DNA from 2 places in the Streptomyces sp. NPDC002911 genome. Region 2 is predicted to be linked to the other one. Evidence: riboswitches for the same ligand, from Rfam matches in the RefSeq annotation. Region 2 holds a riboswitch; the other holds the start of a gene.
The links. Region 2 has a riboswitch for cyclic di-AMP ahead of ACWD04_RS17900 (transglycosylase SLT domain-containing protein). Riboswitches for the same ligand answer to the same signal wherever they lie in the genome.
Positions count from the first base shown of each region.

Region 1: another riboswitch for cyclic di-AMP. It lies ahead of ACWD04_RS25540 (M23 family metallopeptidase); the one in region 2 lies ahead of ACWD04_RS17900 (transglycosylase SLT domain-containing protein).

Region 1 covers NZ_JBSFUO010000021.1:958-6,093, forward strand. Annotated here, with positions in the region: partial or broken gene ACWD04_RS25530 (PrsW family glutamic-type intramembrane protease) at 1-387, shown strand, start outside; gene ACWD04_RS25535 (aldo/keto reductase) at 392-1,336, opposite strand; gene ACWD04_RS25540 (M23 family metallopeptidase) at 1,487-2,527, opposite strand; cyclic di-AMP (ydaO/yuaA leader) riboswitch at 2,539-2,691, opposite strand; gene ACWD04_RS25545 (PP2C family protein-serine/threonine phosphatase) at 2,925-4,082, opposite strand; partial or broken gene ACWD04_RS25550 (TipAS antibiotic-recognition domain-containing protein) at 4,218-4,336, opposite strand; tRNA gene ACWD04_RS25555 (tRNA-Met) at 4,420-4,493, opposite strand.
Region 2 covers NZ_JBSFUO010000010.1:129,352-134,487, reverse strand. Annotated here, with positions in the region: gene ACWD04_RS17915 (ATP-binding protein) at 1-464, opposite strand, end outside; gene ACWD04_RS17910 (SIS domain-containing protein) at 1,038-1,931, shown strand; gene ACWD04_RS17905 (hypothetical protein) at 2,000-2,554, opposite strand; gene ACWD04_RS17900 (transglycosylase SLT domain-containing protein) at 2,756-3,631, opposite strand; cyclic di-AMP (ydaO/yuaA leader) riboswitch at 3,634-3,794, opposite strand; gene ACWD04_RS17895 (hypothetical protein) at 3,870-4,064, shown strand; gene ACWD04_RS17890 (ferredoxin) at 4,396-4,587, opposite strand; gene ACWD04_RS17885 (cytochrome P450) at 4,642-5,136, opposite strand, start outside.

The DNA.
Region 1 (5,136 bases), on a different contig from region 2:
ATGGCCAGGCACTGGCACAGCCACCCGGACCGCGCCCGGGGCAGGGCCGCGGCCCGCGCCGTCGCGGAGTACGAGTCGTTCGCGACCTCGCTGGCCATGCTGCGCCGGAGGGCGCGCCACGACGGCGCGGGAGCGGACTTCGCAGTCCGCGAGCGGGAGTTGCTGCACCACCTCTGGCAGCGCCGGGACATCGCGGGCCCGGCCCTGACGTACGCGGCCCACGCGACGGGCCGGCTCCGCGCCCACCGGCCGCCCGCGCCGCCGCCGTTCCCCCGGCAGCCCTCCCACGGCGGGCCGCCTCCGCAGCACATCCCCGCACCGCACCGGCATTACGGCGGCTACAACCCGTACCTGGAGGACGGCGGGCGCCGCACACCGCCCGGTTAGAGCGTCAGGCAGAAGCCTCGGTCAACTCCGCCACCTGCTGCTCGGTCAGCCGCAGGTCAGCCACCGACACCAGCGCCGGCAGCTGTCCGACCGTACGCGCGGAGGCGATCGGCGCGGTCACGGTCGGCTGGGCTGCCAGCCAGGCGAGGGCGACCGTGGCGATCTCGGCGTCGTGCTCCTGGGCGATCCTGTCGAGCGCCGCGAGCACCTTGCGGCCGCGCTCGGTCTCCAGGTGCCGGCCCGCGCCCTCGGCCCGTGCGCTCTCGACGGCTGCCCCCGCCCGGTACTTGCCGGTGAGGAAGCCCGAGGCGAGCGCGAAGTACGGGACCGCGGCGAGACCGGCGCCGGCCGCCGTGTCCTGGAGCGCGCCCTCATAGGTGTCGCGCGAGACGAGGTTGTAGTGCGGCTGCAGTGCGACGTAGCGGGCCAGGCCCTCGCGCTCGGAGAAGTCCAGGGATGCCTGGAGCCGCGCGGGGCTGATGTTGGAGGCGGCTATCTCCCGCACCGTGCCGGCCTTCACCAGCTGGTCGAGCGCGGTGATGATCTCCTCGACGGGGACGCTCTCGTCGTCGAAGTGCGTGTAGTAGAGGTCGATGTGGTCGGTGCCGAGCCGGCGCAGCGACGCCTCCGCCGCCTCCTTGACGGTGGTGGGCGAGAGCCCCTTGTACGCGGGGTGGGCGCCGACCTTGGTAGCGATGACGACGTCGTCGCGGCGGGAACGGGCGGCCAGCCATTTGCCGATGAGGGTCTCCGACTCACCGCCCTCGTTGCCCGGGACCCAGGCCGAGTAATAATCGGCGGTGTCGATGAAGTTGCCGCCTGCCGCCACGTACGCGTCGAGGACGGCGAAGGTCCCGTCCTCGTCGGCGGTCCAGCCGAAGACGTTGCCGCCGAGGGCGAGAGGGAAGACCTGGAGGCTCGATGAACCGAGCGGGCGCCGAGATGTCATGTCCAGGAACAACCGGTCGGCTCAGGCAACTATTCCGGTGCACGTCCACGGCGCACAATCCGGAAAACCCTGACGAGTCCCCGTCCCGGACGGACCGGCGGCCCTGACGTACGGGGGGCGTGCGTCAGGGCCGCCGGGATTCCGAGGGGCTCAGATCGTGAGGCCCTTACCGCGCAGCCAGCTCATCGGGTCGATGCCCGAGCCGTCCGCGGTGTGGATCTCCAGGTGCAGGTGCGCGCCGGTCACATTGCCGGTCGCGCCGACGCGGCCGATGGTCTGGCCGGTGGTGACCTTCTGGCCTGCCGCCACGTCCATCGACGACTGGTGGCAGTACCAGACCTCGGTGCCGTCGTCGAGTTCCAGGACCGTGCGGTAGCCGTACGAGCCGGAGTAGCCGGCCGACTTCACCGTTCCACTGTGGACGGCCTTGACCGGGGTGCCGGTCGGGGCCGCGAAGTCCAGCCCGGTGTGGTGGCCGGAGGACCACATCGAACCGGCCTGGCCGAAGGTCGAGCTGATGTAGTACGAGGAGGTCGGCACGGCGTAGCTGGCGGCGAGCTTGGCGAGACGCTCGGCCTCCGCCTTCTTCTTCGCCGCTGCCGCCGCCGCCTTCTTCTTCGCCGCCGCCTCGGCCTCGGCGTCGCTCTGCTGCTTTGCCGCCTGGGCCGCGGCCCACTCGACCGCCGCCTGCTCCTCCGCGGCCTTGGCCTCGGCGTCGGCTCCGGCCTGCTGCTGCTCGGCCTGCTGGAGGATGCGGGCGCGAAGCGCCTCGCCGGCGTCGGTGGTGCCCTGCTCGGCCTCGGCGGCGGTGATGCCCGCGGTGGTGAGCGGAGAGGACGCGGCGACCGTCTCGTGGTCCGAGCCGGAGTCGTCGGACATGAACGCGCCGACACCGGGAAGGGACTTGGCGTCGGGGAGATTGTCCGCGATGGAATCGGGAAGAGAAATGGAGACCGGCGGCTTGCTCTGAGCGGTGGCCATGCCACCCGCTCCGACGGCCGCGATGACCCCGACGCCGAGGACGGTGGAGCTACGGGCGAGGCCGCGCTGCTTGGCTACGCGATGCCGGCCGCGTACGGGACGGATGGACTCCTCGGTGGGGTTCCATTCCTCCCACGTCCTGTCCTCATCACCGAAGCTGCCGGTCCTGAAGGATGACGGTGCCTCGGGGGCAGGCTGATTGGACGCCACGTGGGCGCACTCCTTTCCTTCCTTCTCGCCTACCGGGTTAGCTGACGGGTTCGGAGCAGGAAGGTCTCCTACGGGCCCCTTCGTCTCTCGCGAGACACAGGTGTCCGATTCACCCCATGTAGGTGGTTCCCCGGTTCCCTTGCGGAATTCGGCGCTGCGCACGGTGCCGCCTCTTGCGACGACAGGTACAACCGCGCTGCGTTATCGAACGTTAATAGACACCCGGGTCCCATTCCAAGCTGTTCCCGTAGATCATTCGCCACTCCGGCCTGGACTTTCATGGGTCAATCGGTCACAAACGGGCGACTTGAGCACCCTTCACCCGGGCAGCAGTTTCTGACGGTGCGTCAAATGTTATGCGGAGCGGGGTCCTTCGACTACCGACGGTCGCGACCGGTCATTCACTGTCCCGCCGCACGATCTTCACCTTCGTCCGCCGCTCCTGCTGCCCCCGCGCGGGACGCCCGACGGCGAGGAGCGCCAAGTCGTCCGTCGACCGGCCGCCGGTGTGCAGCCGTACGTCGTCGGTGAGCGCGGACAGCAGTTCCTCGGGCCCCGGGAAGAGCCGGCCGCGAAGCCGGGCCGCAGGATCGTAGAAGACGCCCTTCGCGTCCCGCGCCTCGGAAAGGCCGTCGGTGAACGTCAGGAACATCGCACCGGCCGGCAGCGTCCACACGTCCGACCGGTCCGGCCACACGTCCAGCCCCATCCCGAGCGGCAGTGCGGGCACGGTCGGAGCCAGCACCTCCAGCGCCCCGTCCGCGTGCAGCACGAGCGGCTCGGGGTGACCGCGGTTGATGACCCGAAGCGTGTCCGATCCGGCCGGGATCTCCGCGAGGACAGCGGTGACGAACCCCTCCATGGAGTCGAGCCCGCCCCGCCGCGAGCTCTCACGGGCAAGCGCCCGTTCCAGCCGCTGGACCACCCCCTCCAGCGACAGCTCCTGTTCCGCCGCCTCCCGGAACGCCCCGATCACGACGGCCACCGCCGCCACGGCGTCCAGCCCCTTGCCCCGTACGTCACCGAGGACCAGGCGCACCCCGTACGGAGTGTCCGTGACGGCGTACAGGTCGCCGCCGACGAACTCGTCCGCCTGCGCCGCCTCGTACCTCGCCGCGACCAGCAGCCCCCCGATCCGGTCCTCGGGTGTCGGGAGCACCGCGCGCATCGCCGTCTCCGCGATGACCCTGGCCGATGCCAGCTGCTCGTTCCCCCGGCGTACGACGCGGTTGATGACGAGGGAGAGCGCCGCGACGGTGAACAGGGTGAGCAGATCGGTGACGGGCACGACCTCGGCGAGCATGCCGTCCGAGACCCGGATGGCGAGCACGACGAGGATCGAGACCACTCCGACCCGCACGGTGCGGGCCAGCGAGAAGAACGGGGCGGCGATCAGCGGGGCGGCCGCGAAGAGCGGCACAGCGGTGACCTCGGACGGCGTCGCGAGGTCGAAGATCACTCCGGCGCAGATCATCAGGGCGGGCAGCGCGCGCACGAACCGCCGGGAACGAGCGTTCCCGGCAGCGCCCCCTCGCCGTCCGTCCCGCTTCCCCACCTGTGCGCTCCTACCCGGTCCACCCAAGGCTGCGGACGGTACCGCGCTCCACCCGGGCTTGCCGGAGCCGCGCCGAGCGGCGACTCGTCATCGGCCGAAGGGAGGAGTCGCCGGAGCCCCGCCGCCTACCGGGGGTCAGTCGGAAAGCCGGTGCTGCGCGTAGATCGTCAGTGCATCCCGAACGAAGACGGCCGTTCCGTCTCCATACCGATCGTAGTTCCTCCGAGGCGCGGACCGGCGACGTACATCTCGTCAAAGTCAACCCCCGCACCGGCGGACGGGGACGCACACGACAGAGGCCCGAATCCTTGGAAGGATCCGGGCCTCTGTCTTCTAGTAGCGGGGACAGGATTTGAACCTGCGACCTCTGGGTTATGAGCCCAGCGAGCTACCGAGCTGCTCCACCCCGCGCCGTTGTGATTGCAACTCTACGCCATCCGGGAGGGTGCTCCGACCACTTACGGCAGCCACTCCCCACCACCCCTCGCGACCGGAGAACCTCCCGAGCCGACGTCATACGTCAACAGAGGCCGCACATAGCGGAGTTGCCGGACGCAATAGCTGTCCGAAAAAGTTTCCGCACCCCCGATCTCGCGTATCGCCTGTCCGGAGGGCCTCCCCTCGTGTCCACACGGCGCAGACCCGCGATCCACCCGGCCGCACCGTCGACCCTGCGCGTCTCCCTCGTCGGCGGACTGATCGGCGCCGTGCCCGGCCCGGTGATCAGCGCAGCCGTCACCTGCCCGGCCGTCGGTGTGCCCGAGAGTGACTCGGTGCACGCACTCAACCACGGGACGTCGGGCTTGCTCAGCGGGTTTCGCGGCCGGGCTCGTGGCGCTCCTGCGCAGGAGCCCGGGGAAGTCCGCGGTCGTGCCCGCGCCGCAGGGATGACCCCACGCCGTGCCCCGGGCGGGGCGCGGCGCTCCGCGATTGCGCGGCGTCCGGAGCGGCGGGACGCTGGAAGGACAAGCCTTTCGGTGTTCGGTCCCGTCTGCGCGGCATCCTTCGGGTGCCGGTGCAGGCCCAGCAGCCTCACCCGATGCGACGGTGGCAG
Region 2 (5,136 bases):
AAGTCGAGCTGCAGGATCCGCGGGTCGTCGTACTCGTGCTGGAGTTCCTGCAGCAGGTGCTGCGACTGGTTGAGCAGTGACTGGATCTTGGCCGAGGTTCCGCGCATGGCCGAGCGCGCTGCCGCGTCGACGCGTCCGCGTTCCTCCAGAACCGCCGTGCGGGCGGCCTGTACGGCCTCGGTCAGCAGACGTGCGGCGTCACTCTCGATCTCTGAGGCCTCCCGGAGCCCGGGAACGCGTGCGGTCCGGTGGGAGAGTGCGGTCGCCGCGGCGGGTATCCGCTTCCGGGCGAGCTGGCGGATCTCCTCGGTGAGGGCGAGGGTGCGGGCCTCGGCCGCCTTGGCCTGACGCTCGATCAGTTCCACGCGTGCCGAGGCGGCGTACGCGTCCCGCGCGGCCTGCCGCATACGGGCGGCCGACCATAATGCCGCCGCGACGGCGGTCAGGGCCACGATCCATGCCATCACGGTGTCACCGCGTCCCTGTTGTCGGGGCGGGGGCGGGGTTCCACAGCGGGCCGCGCGGCGAGACGGGGAGCCCCCGGGCGGCCAGGCCGCAGCCCCGCTTCGGCGGCAACCGGACACACGGCCCCCCGCCGAAGTCCCCGACGTCCCCACCCCTGATCGGCATGGGGCGATTATGCCGACCGAGATCCGGCCGCGCGTTCGAACTCGGCCATCGCGCAGGCCCGATGGCGTGGAACTACCCTTCGCCCGGCCCACCCACCGGCCACCGGTGGCCGCCCGAGGTTGCCGCAGATGCACCTCTCAGGGGATTTTCTACCTGATGTACAGGCATATCAGCCGTCAACTTCGCACGATGGCGCGGATATCCCCACGGGGATGACGGAACCGGATTGAGCCGTCCACCTACCAAGCTTGACTGAAAACAGCCGCCGCGAAGAACAGGGGACCTCGATCAGTTTGCTTGTTCTTGCTCGATTATCCCATCCGACATGCAGTATTGAACACGCGGGCATCGATTTCACCCAGCCCCACCCCACCAGGTGCGAACAGCAGCGGAAGCGGAGTGCGGACATGTCGCATGTCGAGACCGAGACAGCCGGCCAGCCGGAGTGCTGGCGCCGCGCCGCGGAGGTCGCTGTCGACCGGATGCGTGCCCTGCCCGCCACCGGTGAGCGCGTCGCCGTCGTCGGCTGCGGGACGTCGTACTACATGGCGCAGGCGTACGCCTCGCTCCGCGAGGCCGCCGGGCAGGGCGAGTCGGACGCGTATGCCGCCTCGGAATTCCCCTTCGGGCGCGCGTACGACAGGGTCGTCGCGCTGACGCGTTCAGGTACGACCACCGAGGTACTCGATCTGCTCACCCGGCTGCGGGGGACCACCCGGACCGTCGCCGTGACCGCCGACCCGCACACCCCGGTGATGGCTGCCGCCGACGACGTGGTCGTCCTCGACTTCGCCGACGAACGGTCGGTGGTGCAGACGAGGTTCGCCACCACCGCGCTGACCCTGTTCCGTGCCCATCTCGGGCTGCACACCGAGGACGTCGTACGGGACGCCGAGACCGCCCTGGCGGAGCCGCTGCCCGCAGGGCTCCTGGAATGCACCCAGTTCAGCTTCCTGGGGCGCGGCTGGACGGTCGGGCTCGCCAACGAGGCGGCGCTCAAGATGAAAGAGGCGTCCCTGTCCTGGACCGAGTCGTACCCCGCGATGGAATACCGCCACGGCCCCATCAGCATCGCCACGACCGGTACCGCGACCTGGATGTTCGGCACCGCTCCGGAAGGACTACGGGAGCGGGTGCTGGCGACCGGGGCCCGTTGGGTGGAGAGCGGCCTGGACCCGCTGGCCGACCTGGTCCGGGTCCAGCGCCTGGCGATCGCCCGCGCGGCGGCCCGTGGCCTCGATCCCGACCTGCCGCGCCATCTGACCCGCTCCGTGGTGCTCGACGCGGCAGCGGGGGCCTGAAGCGGTCAGGGCATGCCACGCACCGGGCCGATGAGCAGCCCGGTACGCGGCCGTGACCGTGACGCGGGTCAGGCCTCCTCGAAGTAGGCGTCCAGCGCCTCGTCGAGCTCCGCCGTCCACGCCTTCAGGTCGCTGCGGGCGCCCGCCTCGACCTCGGCGTTGAACCACCGGCGGCTCGACAGGTGGACGGTTACGGTGAACCGGCGCCCGAAGCGGCCGGTCTTGACCTCGACCGCCCCGATCTCGGACCAGTCGAACTCCGCCTCCTGGTCGTCGAGCCGGAAGCGGACGCCCTCGGCGTCCGCCCTGATGGATCCGCGCCGGTCGCTGACCTCGAAGACGGGGCCGTCCCCGTCACCGGCGCCCTCACGCGTCGTATCGACGCCCGGGGCCGCGTCCTCCGGGGCCGCTTCGTCGGCGGCCGCGGAATCGTCCACGGCCTCCTCGGCCACCCCCTCGGCATGAGCGTCCACGATCTCGGCCTTCGGGTTGCGCTCGGGCGCCGCCTTCTCCGCTTCCGCCTCCGTCCGCGCGGGGGCAGGGGCCGTCAGGCCGGGGATGTACGCCGGGTCTGTCCCCGCGGCGAACTCGGACTTGATCTTCGAATCTATGCGCTGCTCCACGGCGGGCAGTATGGACGACGAACCTGTACGAGACCAGTCGCCCGGGTCCGGCCGGCCGGTCGCCGGTGCGCCGGCCGCCGTGGCGCGACCCCCTCCGGAAACGACTGACGGGTGGTAGGGGTTCCGCCGAACCCGTACCACCCGTCAGTCCTGTCCCTCTGTCACACGCCCGCGCGCCGGCGGTTTCGCCTCGGCGAGGACTCAGTAGGCCGAGAAGACGTTGTCGATCGAGCCGTACTTGTCAGCGGCGTAGTTGCACGCGGCCGTGATGTTGGCGACCGGGTCGTAGCTGTCCATCGACGTACCGGGCACGTGGTAGGCCTGGAAGGTCGGGTCGATGACCTGCAGCAGCCCCTTGGACGGGATACCCGCCGCCGCGTTGGAGTCCCAGTTGTTGATGGCCATCGGGTCACCCGAGGACTCGCGGATGATGTTGCGGTGGATCCCGTCGTAGCTGCCGGGGATGCCCTGCTCGGCCATGATGGCCAGCGACTCCTTGATCCAGCCGTCGAGGTCGTTCGTGTACGTGGCCGTCTCGGCGGCGGGAACGGCCTCGGTGGCGGGAACGGCTTCGGTGGCGGGCGCGCCCTCGGCGGCGACGGGGGTGCTCGCACGCTCCGAACGGTCGGCGCGGTCAGCGCTCTCCTCGGCCCGGTCGGACGCCTTGGATTCGGCCTTCTCGGCCTTGTCCGCCGACTTGTTCTCGGCCTTGGCACCGATGGTCAGCTGAAGACCGGGGCGAATCAGGTCGGGGTTTCCACCGACAACCTTCTGATTGGTCTCGTACAGGGCCTTCCAGCCGCCGCTGACAGAATGCTCACGGGCGATCTTGGCGAGGGTGTCGCCCACGACGACGGAATAGGCGCCGGTCTCGGACTTCTGCGCGGCAATTCCCTTGCCGGATACGGCAGTAGACGTCGCCGCCTTTTCGACGGCGGTCGGCTGGGCCGGGGCGGCGAAGGCGCCGGTCGCACCGATCACAGGAAGGGCCAGGGCGGCTCCACCCGTGCTCACGGCGATGATACCGCGGGTCAGTGAACTGGCCCTGTAACGACGGTGCTTACCATTCTCGGGCATGCTGAATTCCTCTCCGTCGCCTGCGAAGTGAGCTGTCGGGTTCGGACTGGAGATGTCCGGTCGCATACGAATGCGACTTCACCCCGAGCCGCTCCGGAAACCGGATCGGCGCTTACTTGGGTCCCCCGCTCCTGCCGCACGAAGAAGTGGTCGGGTAACCGGACGGCGGCAGGATTAGGCGTTCCGTCCGGAGTGATGGCGACCGTAGGCGAGAAATAGGGAAAGGAACAAGCCCGGCATGGTGATCACAATTCATCCGGAAGATCAATTCACGGGAATTCATGTAATCCACCCCACATCGCGCCGGCCATTCCCGTTGGCACAGAAGGGAACCGGCTGCCGCACCCCCGCGTCCGGGGTGCGCGAAGTGACCCTGGTCACGGAGTCCGATTCGGGCGCTTTGTTCCCGATCGAAGAGGGTCAGGTCGCATGAAATGGCCTTTTATGGATTACGGGATTAATTTAAAAAACCAGACCAAATCGGACATGCGGCTCATGAGTGCGACCGCCATGACCGACGTACTGATCGCTGCCGCAGCCGCCGGCATTCCGGTCCATGACCTCGACGACCCGGCTGCCGTTCGATGGGTGGGGCCGGGCGGCGAACTCAGCCGGAAGCCGCACTGGGCGACCGTCCGGGCGCACCACGGCGACAAGGGACGCGCCGCGGCACAGCAGTGGCCCGCAGCAGCCCGTAAGGGTTTGCTGCGGGCCACTGCGGACCGAGGCCCGTCCCCCGCCGTCCGCCGGCCGGCCGCCTCGCGTCAGTCCTGGATCATGATGGCGAGTGCCGGGCACACGGCCGCGGCCTGCTGGACGTCGTCGGCACGGTCCGAGGACGGCGTGGCGTCGAGCAGTACGGCGATGCCGTCGTCGTCCTGGTCGAACACGTCGGCGGCGGCGACCACGCACTGTCCGGACGCCACGCACTTGTCCTGGTCGAGGATCACCTTCATGAAGACTCCTTCGTCGTCGGTGTCACTGTGCGGCGGGGTGTGGGGGGTGCACGGTCACCACGCCACGGGCAGTTCGTGGACGCCGTAGACGGCTCCGTCGTGCTTGAACGACAGCTCCTCCAGCGGGGCGTCCAGACGCAGCGTGGGGATGCGACGGTAGAGGGTGCTGTAGACGACCTGCAGCTCCATGCGCGCCAGCGGCTGACCGAGGCACTGGTGCACGCCGAAACCGAAGGCCACATGACGCCGGGCGTCGCGCCGGAGGTCGAGCCGGTCGGGGTCGGCGAAGACCTCGGGGTCACGGTTGCCGATGTCGTTGGGCACGATGATTCCCTCGCCCGCCCGGATGACCTCGCCCGCGATCTCGATGTCCTCCAGGGCCACGCGACGGCGGCCCCCGTGGGTGATGTTGAGATAGCGCAGCAGCTCCTCGACGGCACCGGAGACCACGGTGGGGTCCTCGGTGTCACGCAGCAGCGCGAGCTGGCCGGGATGCTCGAGCAGGGCGAGGGTGCCCAGAGCGATCATGTTCGCCGTGGTCTCGTGTCC